DNA from 4 places in the Proteus sp. MB838 genome. Region 4 is predicted to be linked to each of the others. Evidence: predicted binding sites of a transcription regulator. Region 4 holds the regulator's gene; each other region holds the start of a gene.
What was found. The regulator PurR, encoded in region 4, represses purine synthesis genes. The targets are predictions, from matches to a motif close to CANGCAAACGTTTGCNTG.

Region 1 (3,896 bases), on a different contig from region 4:
TTGTGCAATTTTCATATTTTAATCTATAAATTCCTTTTTAATAGTTTTTTATATAGAAATATTCTCTTTATTACTCCTAATACGGGTAAAAAAGTTTATATGGCAGAGAAATTTAATAGATATGATTATTAACATTATATTAACGTTATAAACTATGCTGTTATTAACATAACTTTAAAAAAATTAATAAAACTAATAATAAAATATAATAAAGTATATTTTTCAGTTATTTATAAGCTTTGCTTGTAACTATAAAGTTAATTTTCATAGATAAATAAGATTTTTGTAAGAAATTAATAACAAAATGAATAGTAAATAGTGAGATAATGATTAAGTATTTATATTAATATTTTCTTATATATAACCTATTCCAATGTACTAAAAATAGCCTTATTGGTTGTTTTTAAGTCAAATTACTCATTCTGTGAGTGGTTTTAGATTAATTTGTTATTTTTTTTAACATGAGTAATTTAACTATTTTTAATAAAAAAAGTATTAAAATAGTAACATTTTTTATCAAGTTCGCAGTAAAACCCGTCCTTCAAGAGGGGGAGGATACCAAGTTATAGCACGGCATAGAGAGGATTATGCTGCTAAAATTGTGGTTAGATGAATAAAAAACGAGGGTAGTAAGCCCCTAAAAAGAGGCTATATAATTGACAACTAAGATGAAGAGGGGGAGCCTACGGAGCGAGGCGGTAATAAAGCAGTATTGGCTGAATCGTCTTTTTCGTCTTTTGATAGGATCTTATTTTTACTCTCTTTTGCTTGTAGGTATCCCTCTAAACTGAGTTGATAGCGACGAATATTTTCAACATAACGATAAGCTTCATGTCCTCTCGCATAACCATAGGGAAGATCTAAATAGTATTTCTTTTGGCTGAGCAAAGGTAACCGCGCTTTTACATCTAACCAGCTATTAGGATTGGCGCCTTGCTGTTCGGTTAGCTTTCTTGCATCTAACATATGACCATATCCCATGTTATAAGCGGCAAGTGCAAACCAGATTTTTTCATCATCAGGGATAGTATCTGGTAGGCGAGAAAGAAGATGTTTTAAATATTGCGCACCTCCTTTGATACTTTCTTCGGGATCTAACCTATCTGTTATACCCATACTTGATGCAGTTGGACGTGTTAGCATCATTAAGCCTCTTACACCTGTCGGTGACGTGGCATGGGGATCCCAATGTGATTCTTGCCAAGCCATTGCTGCTAATAAACGCCAATCAAAAGTCTCGGCATATTTTTCAAACAGAGGTTGATAATTAGGTAATATTGAGTCAATGGCGGTAATAAAAGAGAGTGTATCAAAGTAGTCAAATGAACCAACATGACCAAAATACTTCTCTTCTAGTCTTGCGAGCACATCGTCTTGGGAAAGTTGATTGAAGTAATCCAACATGGCTGCATACAGACTATTATCATCTTGATTTGGTAAATACCACGTTAATGGACGACTTTCCGTCACCTCAAAAGCGACTGCAACATTAGGGTGAATGCGTTGTTGTACCGCGACGCTGATTGAATCGGCCAGTACATAAGTTATTTTACCTTCAGATAACTCTTCAAGTAGCTGTGACGTCGTTTTAGTCTCTGATTCTTCCCATTCGAGTTCAGGATATTGCGTTTCTTTTAATGTTTTTAATAAGCTGGCATGAGCTGAACCGGCTGCGACGACAAGGCGCCCATTAAGCTCATCAAAACGACGAGGCCTCAATGTGCCTTTACGATAGATCAGTTGTTGAGAAACTGAGAAATAGGCTGGCCCACTTCGTGTCGTATCTAGCCTTTCTTTATTATAAATTAATCCAGCGGCAATAAAGTCTGCTTTATTATTCTCCAGATCATCAAAGAGTTGGTTGATATTCGTCCGCATATTAACGACAAGTTTCACGCCAAGATAATCAGCAAAGCGTTTCACTAATTCATAATCGAAACCTACGGGGTCCTTTTTATCATTTATCGTTATCAGTGGTGAAGGGATAGTACTCACTCTAAGCTCACCACGAGATAAAATCTTATTTATCTGCGCTTTTTGCCTGTCAGGCCAAGTAATATTCAGTGCAATAATCGCAGCTGAAAATAGCGCTATGATAACGATAACGAAATAGTTAATCCTTATATTGTTCAATAGGTTGGTTCTCGTTAACGTTGTTTTTTATTGTGTGTAAAGTAGTCATTTAAACATGGATAAATTTCCAGTAATCGACCATTTTGCTCAACATTTTGCTAAGACGCAACTTGATTACACCAATTAATGATGAAAACACGCTAAGTTAAATGCTGTTATTTTGTTCACGCAAACGGTTTCGTCTGAGCAGTTATTCTATTATACTAGGCGCGTTTCCCCTGAATGATTGATCAGGTTAGCTGCTAAAAGAGAGAACTCAATATTATGGAAATCCTGCGTGGCTCCCCCGCTTTATCCGCTTTTCGTATTAATAAACTATTAACTTTATGTCAGGAAAACCAACTTCCTGTCCGTGGTATTTATGCGGAGTTTATCCATTTTGTAAAAGTGGATGGACAGCTATCTGAAGATGAACAAGCTAAATTAAGCAAGTTACTGCACTATGGCCCTTCATTAACAGAGCATGAGCTTGTTGGAGAGATGCGTATTGTTGTACCACGACCGGGAACCATTTCACCATGGTCGACTAAAGCGACAGATATTGCCCATAATTGTGGTTTAGCACAAGTGGTTAGAATTGAACGTGGTATTGCTTATTATATAGATAGCGATACGATGGCCGAAGAACAGTGGCAGTTGTTATACGGTTTTATTTATGATCGTATGATGGAAACAATTTTTACCGATTATCAACAAGTTAATGCGCTATTTGCTGAACAGACACCCACCCCATTAAAAACAATTGATGTTCTTGCTCACGGTAAAGATGCGCTAGTTGCTGCCAATATTGAAATGGGGTTAGCGCTGGCTGATGATGAAGTTGATTATCTAGTAGATGCTTTTAAACGTTTGCAACGTAATCCAACTGATGTAGAACTTTATATGTTCGCTCAAGCAAACTCAGAGCATTGCCGTCATAAAATTTTTAATGCAGATTGGATAATCGACGGTAAAGCGCAAGACAAATCATTATTTAAAATGATTAAAAATACTTTTGAGCAAACTCCTGATTATGTCTTGTCGGCTTATAAAGATAATGCTGCTGTAATGGAAGGCTCCGTTGCTGGGCGTTTTTATCCCGATACGGAAAAAGGGCATTACCGTTATCATCAAGAGCCTGTCCATATCTTAATGAAAGTGGAAACGCACAATCACCCAACGGCAATTTCCCCGTGGCCTGGTGCAGCAACTGGCTCTGGCGGCGAAATTCGTGATGAAGGGGCGACAGGCCGTGGGGCAAAACCTAAAGCGGGTTTAGTCGGTTTTTCCGTTTCTAACTTACGTATTCCGGGGTTTGAACAACCTTGGGAAGAAGATTTTGGCAGACCAGAACGTATTGTCAGTGCACTGGACATTATGACAGAAGGCCCTTTAGGTGGAGCCGCATTTAATAATGAATTTGGTCGCCCCGCCTTATTAGGTTATTTCAGAACCTATGAAGAGCAGGTTAATAGTCATAATGGTATTGAAATTCGAGGCTACCATAAACCTATTATGTTGGCTGGTGGTATTGGTAATATTCGCGAAGATCACGTGCAAAAAGGTGAGATCTCCGTGGGTGCTAAGTTAATTGTACTTGGTGGCCCATCAATGAATATCGGCCTAGGAGGTGGTGCGGCTTCTTCTATGACTTCCGGCCAGTCAGATGCTGATTTAGATTTTGCTTCTGTGCAACGAGATAACCCAGAAATGGAGCGTCGTTGCCAAGAGGTTATCGATCGCTGTTGGCAATTAGGTGATGATAACCCGATTTTATTTATTCA
Region 2 (3,896 bases), on a different contig from region 4:
AGATGCAGGGTAATTTCGGTACCACGATCCGCTTTTTCAATATCAGCAACCGTATAATCACCTTCACCTTGTGACTCCCAGAAAACACCTTTATCAGCAGGTTGCCCCGCGGCACGGGTACGTACCGTCACTTTGTCTGCCACAATAAATGCGGAATAAAAACCGACACCAAACTGACCAATTAATTGGCTATCTTTCGCTTGGTCTTGTCCAATAGACTCTAAAAATGCTTTAGTCCCTGATTTCGCAATAGTCCCTAAATTATCAATCACTTCATCGCGGGTCATACCTATGCCGTTATCACTGATAGTCAGTGTTCTTTTTTCTTTATCAGTGGCAATGCGGACATGAAGTTCACCCTCATTTTCATAAAGAGCTGCATCGGATAATGCACGAAAACGTAACTTATCCGCCGCATCCGATGCATTAGAAATCAATTCGCGAAGGAAAATTTCTTTATTAGAGTAAAGAGAATGGATCATTAATTGTAGAAGTTGCTTAACTTCAGACTGAAATCCTCTCGTTTCCTGATCTTTCATACTCATTTTTACCTCAATTTATCCTAATTTGGCGAAAAAAATCGATATGACTTAAAAGGTGGGGATAGTTAAGCAAGTTTCAAGGGAGCAGAGCTTAATAACATTAATAAAAATACTGAAATGCCATATAAAGAGGAAAAATCAATTACATAACAGCTAGGAATAACCGCCAAGGCAAGCATGATATAAAGCCATTGGCGGTATGTAGATCACCGCGATAAATGGTTATCACCATCATGGGCTAAAATCGCTTGTGCACCTAAATTCGCCTCTTCAATAGCATGTTTTATGGAATCGGCATGAGCAAGCACCACGCCTAAACGACGATGTCCTGCGATTTCAGGTTTAGCAAATAAACGAATTTGTCGATTTGCCTTAAGCGCTTTTTCTAACCCCGTATAGACAATATTAGTACTAGACAACTCAGGTAAAATCACCGCGGAAGCACAAGCACCTAATTGGCGAATACCACCGATGGGATAGCCTAAAAAAGCACGCACATGGAGCGCAAATTCTGATAAATCTTGTGAAATTAAGGTAACAAGCCCTGTATCATGAGGACGCGGTGATACTTCATTAAAAAACACCTCATCACCTTGGATAAATAGTTCCACACCAAATAACCCATAACCGCCCAAATTCTCCACTACTTTACTAGCGATATGTTGTGCTTTGGCAAGGGCAATATCACTCATTTTTTGTGGTTGCCATGACGCACGATAATCGCCTTTTTCTTGCCGATGACCAATAGGCTCGCAAAAATGAATACCATCAATAGCACGAATCGTGAGTAATGTTATCTCAAAATCAAACGGGATCATCTTTTCAACAATCACGCGCCCTTGCCCTGCTCTTCCCCCTTCTTGAGAATAAGTCCATGCACTAGTGAGATCTTGCTCTGAACGAATAACACTTTGTCCTTTTCCAGATGAGCTCATCACCGGTTTTACAATGCAAGGAAAACCAATCTCAACTGCCGCTTTTCTAAAAGCCGCTTCATCATCAACAAATTGATAAGGAGAAGTCAGTAAGTGTAATGTTTCTGCAGCGAGACGGCGTATTCCTTCCCTATCCATAGTGAGTTTTACTGCACGGGCACAAGGTACAACTTTTTGACCATTATTTTCTAATTCGACTAATAATGAAGTAGCAATAGCTTCAATTTCAGGCACCAAAAAATCGGGTTTCTCTTGAGTTATAATCTGTTTTAATGCCTGGCTATCAAGCATATTGACGACATAATGGCGATGAGCAACATGCATTGCCGGCGCATTGGCATAGCGATCAACCGCAATAGTCTCAATGCCAAGACGTTGGCATTCAATGATCACCTCTTTACCTAATTCGCCTGCACCTAATAACATCACTTTTGTGGCATTAGTGGTCAGAGCCGTTCCCAAAATGGTCATTTTCGATCCTTATCTCAGTCAGATAATACGCATTACGCAAACGTTTGCATTTAGTGGTAGCATAACGGAATTTAACAAAGAGAAAAATAGCCATAGTAAAATTTAAATACTTTATATTTTTTGGCTATGCTGACCTTTATGAATTTTTAAGGCATTAAGGCGCTTTCTAATCAGCGCAAAAATACAACACAATAGCCCTAACCAAATCAATGAAAAACTTACTCCTTTCACAGCATCAAATGCTTCATGGAATAGGAATACGGCCAGTAAAAACTGCATTGTCGGTTCAATATACTGTGCTAAACCAATAACGGTTAAGGTGGTTCTTTTGATTGCTGCGGTAAAAAACAGTAAAGGGAGAATAGTCACTGGGGCGGTTAAAATATAATAGAAACGAGTTAAATTGTCTGCAGAAGAAAACGCACTTTCATCTCGCATAATCAGCCAAATCATCGCCCCTATAGCGACCGGAATTAGCCACAAAGTTTCAATAAATAATGAAGTTATGACATCAAAACGAATAAATTTACGAATGAGTCCATAAATCGCAAATGCTCCTCCCATCACGAGTGCCAGTATGGGTAATTGACCATACATCCATAATTGATATCCCACTCCTGCACAAATTAATATTACCGCCCATTTTTCAGCAGGATTTAATTTCTCTTTAAGAAAGATAACGCCCAATACAATAGAAAAAAGTGGATTAATAAAATACCCCAGACTGGCGGCTAAGACTTGTTGATGCGTAAGTGCATAAGTAAAGGTGCACCAAGAGACTGCCATTGCTAATGAACTAAATAAACACATAAAAATAGAGCGTCTATCTTGGAGAACAGCACGCCAGCGAGTTCTATTTTTAATAAATAATCGAACCAGTAATAACAGGGGAATAGACCAAATAAGACGTTGTGCAAGTAACTCTAATGGTTGAGCACCGGGTAATAGCCGATAAAAAAGAGGGGTTATTCCCCATAAAATATAGGAGCAAATGGCTAATAACACACCTGACTGAGCCCACATATGACTTTCCACCAATAGCGTTAAAGAGACCTTACTATCATACGCCGAAAACGAATCAAACAATATGATCATATCCGCTACTTATCAGCGTCAAAGTAAGCGATTATCAAAATAAACCACTGAGTAAAACATAAAAAAAATCTCTATAAATAAAGTTGTATAAACCTTATTTATAGAGATCACAAAAAGACCAGAGCAAAGGGGAAAATAGGACTTACAAGCAAATAAACAAATAATCCATTAAAAAATATCTCGTACATGTAACGGCGGTTGTTTACTGACAAATTCACGCAATACTTTTCGGCTCGGTGCTGCAGCAATAGTGCCCTTTTTAGTGGTTGCTAATGCGCCACAGGCCGCGGCTTGCGTAATAATTTTTAATAAATATTGTTCATCATCAGCAAAACCATATTCTGCAACTGCGGCTAATAATCCTGACATAAAGGCATCACCTGCCCCTGTGGTATCAACACAATTGACGGTAAAGGCACTCAAGGCAACTTGTGTTGTAGGCGTCAACACTAAACATCCTTTAGAGCCTTGGGTGATCACTTTTAAACGAGCAGGATAATCAGCTAATTTTTTTAATGCATTTTCTAAGGTAATTTCCTGAGTCATCCAAGTCAGTTCATCTTCAGATAATTTCAAAATATCTGCTTTATGAGCATATTCATCGATGATCGCACGCATTTCTTCATGATCACGCCACATTTGGGGGCGTAAATTAATATCGAAACTCAGTAAAGAGTCGCTATTTTTTACTTTACTAATAGCACTATCTAGCGTCGAGCGACAAATTGGGTTAACTAAAGCAAGTGAACAAAAATGTAAAATGTCTTTTTCAAATACAGGCAGTGATTTATTGGTAAGAAATTGATCAGCAGAGTCCGCAACTAAAAAAGTAAAATCTCGTTCGCCATTTTCT
Region 3 (3,896 bases), on a different contig from region 4:
TAAATAGCCTTGATCAATATCTTTTGTGATATAGACACCATCAAATACAGAGCATTCGAATTGGTTGATATCTGGATTTTCTTCTTGAACAGCAGCGATTAAATCAGAGAGATCTTGAAAAATAAGTCCATCAGCACCAATCAGTTTACGTATTTCATCCACTTCACGCCCATGAGCAATTAATTCATTGGCATTAGGCATATCAATACCATAAACATTAGGGAAACGCACTTCTGGAGCGGCTGAGGCAAAATAAACTTTTTTAGCCCCCGCTTCTCTCGCTAACTCAACAATTTGCTCTGATGTTGTGCCACGTACGATAGAGTCATCGATAAGTAACACATTTTTATCGCGAAATTCTGCACGGTTGGCATTTAGTTTACGACGTACTGATTTGCGACGCTCTTGCTGGCCGGGCATAATAAAAGTACGTCCAACATAACGATTCTTCACAAAACCTTGTCGATAAGGTTTATTTAAGATGTGGGCAATTTCTAATGCAATATCACAAGAAGTTTCAGGAATAGGGATCACCACATCTATTTGTAAATCTTCCCACTCTTTAGCAATTTTAGCGCCGAGCTTTTGCCCCATACGTAGACGGGTGTTATATACGGAAATTTTATCAATAAAAGAGTCTGGGCGCGCAAAATAAACATACTCAAATAGACAAGGCACTAATTGCGGATTTTCAGCACATTGACGGGTAAACAGTTGTCCTTGCTCTGTGATATAAACAGCCTCACCGGGTGCTACATCACGCAAGAATTCAAATCCTAGTGTATCTAGAGCGACACTTTCAGACGCAACCATATACTCACTGCGTCCATCTTCTAAAGTACGTTTGCCTAACACTAAAGGACGAATGCCATAAGGATCACGAAAAGCTAATAAGCCGTGGCCGATGATCAAAGCAACGCAAGCATAAGCGCCACGTAATTTTTTATGCATAGCCGCAACAGCGGTAAAAATATTATCTGGCTCTAGCGGAAAATGATCGAAGCGATCTAATTCATACGCTAGCACATTGAGTAAAATTTCGGAGTCTGAGGTGGTATTGATATGTCGACGAGCAGTTTCAAATAATTGACGACGCAGCAAATGCGCATTGGTTAAATTACCATTATGTGCAAGTGTGATCCCAAAAGGTGAGTTAACATAAAAAGGTTGCGCTTCTGATGCACTCGAACTGCCCGCGGTTGGATAACGTACATGTCCTATTCCGATAGTTCCTTTTAAACGCAACATATGACGCGTTTCAAAGACATCTTTCACCAGCCCATTTGCTTTGCGTAGACGAAAACCGTTATTCTCATCAATTGTTGCAATGCCTGCTGCATCTTGACCTCGGTGTTGTAACACCGTTAACGCATCATAAATCGATTGGTTTACTGGATTAACTCCAGCGATACCGACAATACCGCACATGAAAAGATCCTCATCAGCCAGACGGAGAGGTTACATTTTCTCCGACACGAAACTTGACGCATTTTGTAGGTAGTCAAAGAACCACCTAATAATATGGTTGAATTGAGGAATAAGCTCAGAACGTTGCCAATCGGCACTGTCTGCCATAGGAGTAAAAGCACCCAAGACAAAAAGTAACGCTGATACAATCAGCACACCTCTTGAAGCCCCGAAACAGATCCCCAACACACGATCTGTACCTGATAACCCTGTGCGTTGAACAAGAGAGCTAATCACATAATTAATCACCGCACCGACAATTAGCGTTGCAATAAACAGTGTGACAATCGCAATCCCGTTACGAACCAGCTCATCTTCAAACCGAGTAAAATAGACGGCTAGATAAGGATAAAACTGACTTACAACAAAAAAACCACAACCCCAGGTGATAAGTGATAATGCTTCACGAACAAAGCCACGGATCAGGCTAACTAATGCAGAAAAACCGATAATGGCAATAATGGCGTAATCTATCCAGACCATAAATCTCTATCCAATAACGATGCCCCGCATTAATACGGTAGCATTCTAACAGAAAACGAAAACGTTTGCGTAACCCTAATTTTCGATAATTTTAAAATAATTTACGGCGACATGAAAAATCATAATCGCCGCAATAAGTTAACACCTTGTTACTTCACTCATCTGATGTCTCATCAACATAGTTATGGTTTATAGGCTCTTACTTCACCTTGCAGGCCTGTTAGCTTTTTAAGGCGAGGTAACATCGCCTGTAACTCTGCTTTTGAGGCATTAGGCCCAATATAGATACGTGTCACTTTTCCTGAAACAGGGCGAGCAGGCACGGTATATACTGGATAACCGGAGAGATGCATTTTTGCAATAATTTCTTCAACTTTCGCCGCATTTTTCAAGGCACCTAACTGCACAACCCAAGCCTCACCTTTCGGCGCGGTTGTTTCTGATACCGCCGGTGGCGGAGTAGTTGGTGGCTCTACAGGCGGATTAACCACTTTAGGTGGCTCAACAACCGGTGTTGATGGCGCTACTTGAGGCTCCGATACTTCAGGAGTAGAAACTTGAGGCTGTTCAACCCCCGTCACCGCTTCAGAGATCATCGCCTCAGAAGCACCCTCTGATGGCGTTGACGGTGTTGTGGTTTGCTCAATCGGCGCTATTGATTCAATATCTTGCTCATCACCGGGTTTGGGGACTAAAGGAATAGAGGCAAATTGGTCTTCGTTATATTTCTTATCGCCGTCAAATAATGTAGGAAGAAAAATAACCCCTACCGCCACAAGAACAACGGCTCCGACTAAGCGATTTTGAAATTTACTTGCCACTCGCACTCTCCTTTTCCAATAGTTCCATTACATGAGCAACGGTATGGAATGATCCACATACAACCACAATATCATTTTTTTGCGCCTCAGATATTGCTTGTTGCCATGCTTGCTCGACACTATCAAATACTGCCGGATAGTCGAGGTGCTGAGCTAATACCTGGGCTGATGCGCCACGAAACTCATTCAATGGCGCAACATACCACTGATCGGCTTGAGGGGATAAACACGCTAATGTACCCGCAATATCTTTATCACCCAGCATACCAACAACAATGCGCACTTTGGTATCAGAATAACGCGGTAATTGCGCCAGTTTTTCGGCTAAATATCCAGCAGCATGCGGATTATGAGCAACATCAAAAATAACTAATGGATGCTGCGAAATTATCTGAAAACGTCCCGGCAACTGAGCTTTACTCATTCCCTCAACAATACTTTGATGGGTGATCCCTTGACTCACTTTATCATTGGTTTTCAATAAGCAGCGTATCACTGCCATTGCCGTACCTGCGTTGGCTAAGGGAATATTAGGGATGGGAAGTTTTTCAAACTGCTTATCTGCACTACGCCAATGCCAGTGATCACCATCAATAGAAAATGACCAATCAACACCACGACGAAATAATTTAGCCTGTTTCTGCTGCGCGACTTGTGCAATAGAAAGTGGCATATCTGGCTCGCCTACAACAGCATAGTGATTTTTACGGAAGATACCGGCTTTTTCATGACCAATATGCTCTCTATCAGCCCCTAGCCAATCGGTATGATCAAGGGCAATACTGGTGATAGCTGCAATATCAGCATCAACAATATTGGTTGCGTCTAAACGCCCCCCTAACCCAACTTCAAGAATAACCACATCAAGTTGAGCTTGTTGAAATAGTTTCAATGCCGCGAGTGTACCGTATTCAAAAAAAGTCAGCGAAATATCGCCTCTGGTTTGCTCTATTTCAGCAAATACTTGACAAAAATCAGCTGGTGAAAGCTCTTTACCTTGAATGCGAACACGCTCGGTATAATGGACAAGATGAGGTGAACTATAAACCCCCACTTTCAATCCTGAAGCCATCAAAATTGACTCGAGCATATGGCAAGTGGTTCCTTTACCATTAGTACCCGATA
Region 4 (3,896 bases):
CTCACTTCAGGGTAGGCTGATAGCGCATTAGAGACAGCAATGGGATAAGAAGCACCGTTCATCACAGCCATAATACAAAATGGAATTAAAATTGTTGTTAATGTTGGGTGTGTATATTTGGCGACTAAGAACAACGCTGTCATGCTCACTGCGTAGCCAATTAACAATAAAGGTAACAGTGTTTTACCCGACATTTTTGATAATAGAATGCGACAACCATAACCACCTACCATAAATGCGATGGTTTGTGGAATATAGCTTAAGCCGATATCTTGTGGTGAATAACCCATCTTCTCAAGGATAATCGGAGAGCCTGCTAACCAAGCAAAGAAACCCGCACTACAGGACGCGTAAACTAATACGTTACCAGCATAGATAGGTGACTTAAGCAAAGTTAAAAATGATACTGTAGATGGGCCTGCATCAATAACTGATTTTTGTTTAATATTTTTTAGCATCAATGTGGGTAGCATTAATACAAGAGTAATTGCCATCAGCAACATAAAGATCATGCGCCAGCCACCGTGGTTTAACAGAAAAGCACCAATTAGTGGCGCTAAGGCTGGGGAAAGGGCGACCAATGGCATAATTGATGCGAAAACGTGTTGAGCGCGAGACTCATCAAAACGGTCTATCACTAGTGCTTGCCAAATAACGGCTGCAGAGCAGACGCCAAAGGCTTGTAAGAAGCGCATGGTTAGTAAACCGGCAGCACTGTCTACCCAAAGCATACCTAGACAACCTAGGGAGAAGAAACTTAGCCCAATAAGTAAAATAGGCTTACGCCCCAATTTGTCTGAGAGTGGCCCCCAAAGTAGTTGAGCGACAGCAAAGCCAAATAGAAAGATACTTAAGCTGTTACTGACTGCGCCTTCACTGATTGATAATTCGCGTTGCATCATACCAAATGCAGGCAGATACATATCGATAGCTAAATAGCCCAGCATACTAAGGCAGGCGAGATACACCATAAAGAGAGAAGGTGTTTTTGATTGTGTGGAATTCTTTAAAGTCATTTTAATTTTCTATGTTATGTGATGTAAAACATTTTATATATTGTAGCTAAGAGTGATTTTACTTGTGAAACGGGAATATTTGGTTAATGCTGTGAAAAAAATTCAAAGGAATACATATTATGTGGTCAGAATACTCGCTAGAGGTCGTTGATGCTGTCGCTAGAACGGGGAGTTTTAGCTCAGCCGCTCAAGAATTGCACAGAGTACCCTCCGCGGTGAGTTACACCGTGAGACAATTAGAAGAATGGCTTGCCGTTCCTTTGTTTGAACGCCGGCATCGTGATGTTGAATTAACCGATGCGGGTAAGATCTTTATTAAAGAAGCCCGTTCTGTTATCAAAAAAATGAATGACACTCGTCATATGTGCCAGCAAGTCTCAAATGGCTGGCGGGGGCAGTTTAGCATTGCCGTGGATGGTATTGTCAAACCGGCTAGAACACAGCAACTTATTCTGGACTTTTATCGCCATTTTCCTGATATCGAACTCTATGTTTATCCTGAAGTTTTTAACGGTGTCTGGGATTCATTAGTGAACGGGCGTGTTGATTTGGCTATTGGTGCCACCAGAGCTTCACCTATTGGTGAACGTTATAGTTTTAAAGATATGGGCTTTATGCCGTGGCGATGTGTGTGTCATGCTGATCATCCTCTTGCAAGCGCGGCACATCCTTTAACCGATGATGAGTTACGGCCTTATCCTAGTTTATGTTTAGAAGATACCTCACGTAGTTTACCAAAACGAGATACTTGGGCATTAAATAATCAGCGCCGAATGATAGTGCCTTCATGGGATATGGGGCTTGAGTGTTTATTAGCAGGATTATGTGTTGGTATGGTGCCTTGGCACCGAGCGGAGCCATTAATCGAACAAGGTAAGTTGGTTACCCTTACCTTAGTACAACCCTTGCCAGACAGTCCGTGCTGTCTAACATGGGTTGATAAAAGCGAATCGCCGGCATTAACTTGGCTATTAGATTATCTAGGCGATAGCCAAACCTTAAATGAGGAATGGCTTCGTTAATGAAGGGGATCAGCGGCGATAATCAATAAATGGACCATCGGCAACAGAGCGACGTTCTACTAGACGCGGGTGTACTTCGATAGTTTGTGCATCCTCGCGTTTATTCACAATACGGTCGAGTAACATGGAAAAAGCCATTTGTCCTAAACGCTCTTTCGGCTGGTGAACCGTGGTTAAAGCTGGTGTGAAATAGCGTGCATTACGGATATTGTCGTAGCCGACAATGGAAATATCGGCAGGAACACGTAATCCTAACTCATCAGCTGCACATATTGCTCCCATAGCCATAACATCACCGCCACAAAATACGGCAGTAGGGCGTTGTTTTTGATTGAGCATTTGGGTCATGGCTTTGTAACCAGATTCAGGTTCAAAGTCACCTTGTACAATCCACTCTTCTTTTACCGTAATTTTCGCTTCTTCCATGGCTTTTAAAAAGCCCTGTAAACGACCGCCTCCGGTATTTCGCTCTAGAGGGCCGGGGATAATACCAATATCACGATGACCTCGTTCAATAAGATAACGACCGGCTATATAGCCACCATGGAATGCGTTATCAATAATGGTATCAGTAAAGTCACCGCGGGCTTTTCCCCAGTCCATGACGACCATCGGAATATTACGATAACCTTCTAAGAGAGAAAGAAGATGATCGGGATATTCTGAACACATGACTAATAAACCATCAACACGTTTTTGTGCCAACATAGCTAAATAAGCTTTTTGTTTATCAAGATTATTATGTGAATTACATAAAATTAGCGTGTAGCCTTTGCTATAACAACTATTTTCAACAGCTTCAATCACTTCAGCAAAGTAAGGTGCTTCACTGGACGTGGCTAATAAACCAATGGATTTAGTGTGATTGACTTTTAAACTACGTGCGACAGCACTCGGCGAATAATTTAATTCTTTTATCGCAGCCCAAACTGCCGCTCTTGTGTTCTCAGCAACAAAACGAGTTTTGTTGATCACATGAGAAACAGTCGTGGTTGATACGCCTGCGCGTTTTGCCACGTCTTTTATTGTTGCCATGGTGTGGAAAACTCCTGACCTTCATTGGTCTCTTTTAATTCATTTTATGGTTTAACTGCCAGTATAGTCATATATAGGGCAAACACTGGCAATAATTTAGCGATTAGCTGTGAATTTTGTATGATCTAGCTCAAAAGTGAAAGTATTAATCAATGTTATAAATTGTGCTCTAGTCGCTATTTTAGCAAAACTTGATATGTAATAATAATTAACCATGACAAGATTATGGTTTAATCTGAGTATTATAATCATTTTGAGGGAGAAATAGATGGATACGGATCTGAAATTTGGTTTAAGTACCGCAGTAGCAGCACTGGTTATGATCGTAATATATGCAAGTTTATTGTTTTGATTGTTAATTGCTAATTATTTGCTTAAATTTTAGCTATCCAAAGTGAGCAATCAAATATATCAATATAACAAAGGGCACTAGGCCCTTTGTTATTAGATTATCAAAAATGGTTTTCCCATCTCTGAAACAGTCAATTAAGCAAGATTTGCTTCAACAAATGACCAGTTAACCAGTGCCCAGAACTCTTCTAAGTATTTCACACGTGCATTACGATAGTCGATGTAGTAAGCGTGCTCCCAGACGTCAACAGTTAACAGTGGTTTATCTTCGCCAGAAACAGGTGTTGCAGCGTTAGATGTATTAACAATAGCTAATGAGCCATCTGCTTTTTTCACTAACCAAGTCCAACCTGAACCAAAGTTTTTTGCAGCTGCATCATTAAATTGTTTTTTGAACTCTTCAAAAGAGCCAAACGCTTTATTGATTGCTTCTGCAATTTTACCTGTTGGTGCACCGCCTGCGTTTGGTGCT

Region 1: the regulator PurR is predicted to act here: its motif matches at 2,299-2,316, upstream of purL (phosphoribosylformylglycinamidine synthase).
Region 2: the regulator PurR is predicted to act here: its motif matches at 1,982-1,999, upstream of purT (formate-dependent phosphoribosylglycinamide formyltransferase).
Region 3: the regulator PurR is predicted to act here: its motif matches at 2,005-2,022, upstream of cvpA (colicin V production protein).

The regions. Positions count from the first base shown of each region.
Region 1 is NZ_BAABMO010000007.1:48,874-52,769, forward strand. It holds gene mltF (membrane-bound lytic murein transglycosylase MltF) at 664-2,133, opposite strand; gene purL (phosphoribosylformylglycinamidine synthase) at 2,398-3,896, shown strand, end outside.
Region 2 is NZ_BAABMO010000019.1:56,038-59,933, reverse strand. It holds gene htpG (molecular chaperone HtpG) at 1-545, opposite strand, end outside; gene purT (formate-dependent phosphoribosylglycinamide formyltransferase) at 749-1,948, opposite strand; gene rarD (EamA family transporter RarD) at 2,060-2,971, opposite strand; gene ACYUCW_RS10135 (aminoimidazole riboside kinase) at 3,212-3,896, opposite strand, start outside.
Region 3 is NZ_BAABMO010000029.1:36,586-40,481, reverse strand. It holds gene purF (amidophosphoribosyltransferase) at 1-1,428, opposite strand, end outside; gene cvpA (colicin V production protein) at 1,459-1,950, opposite strand; gene dedD (cell division protein DedD) at 2,133-2,771, opposite strand; gene folC (bifunctional tetrahydrofolate synthase/dihydrofolate synthase) at 2,761-3,896, opposite strand, start outside.
Region 4 is NZ_BAABMO010000023.1:59,395-63,290, forward strand. It holds gene punC (purine nucleoside transporter PunC) at 1-1,016, opposite strand, end outside; gene punR (DNA-binding transcriptional activator PunR) at 1,136-2,038, shown strand; gene purR (HTH-type transcriptional repressor PurR) at 2,048-3,073, opposite strand; gene cydH (cytochrome bd-I oxidase subunit CydH) at 3,342-3,425, shown strand; gene sodB (superoxide dismutase [Fe]) at 3,560-3,896, opposite strand, start outside.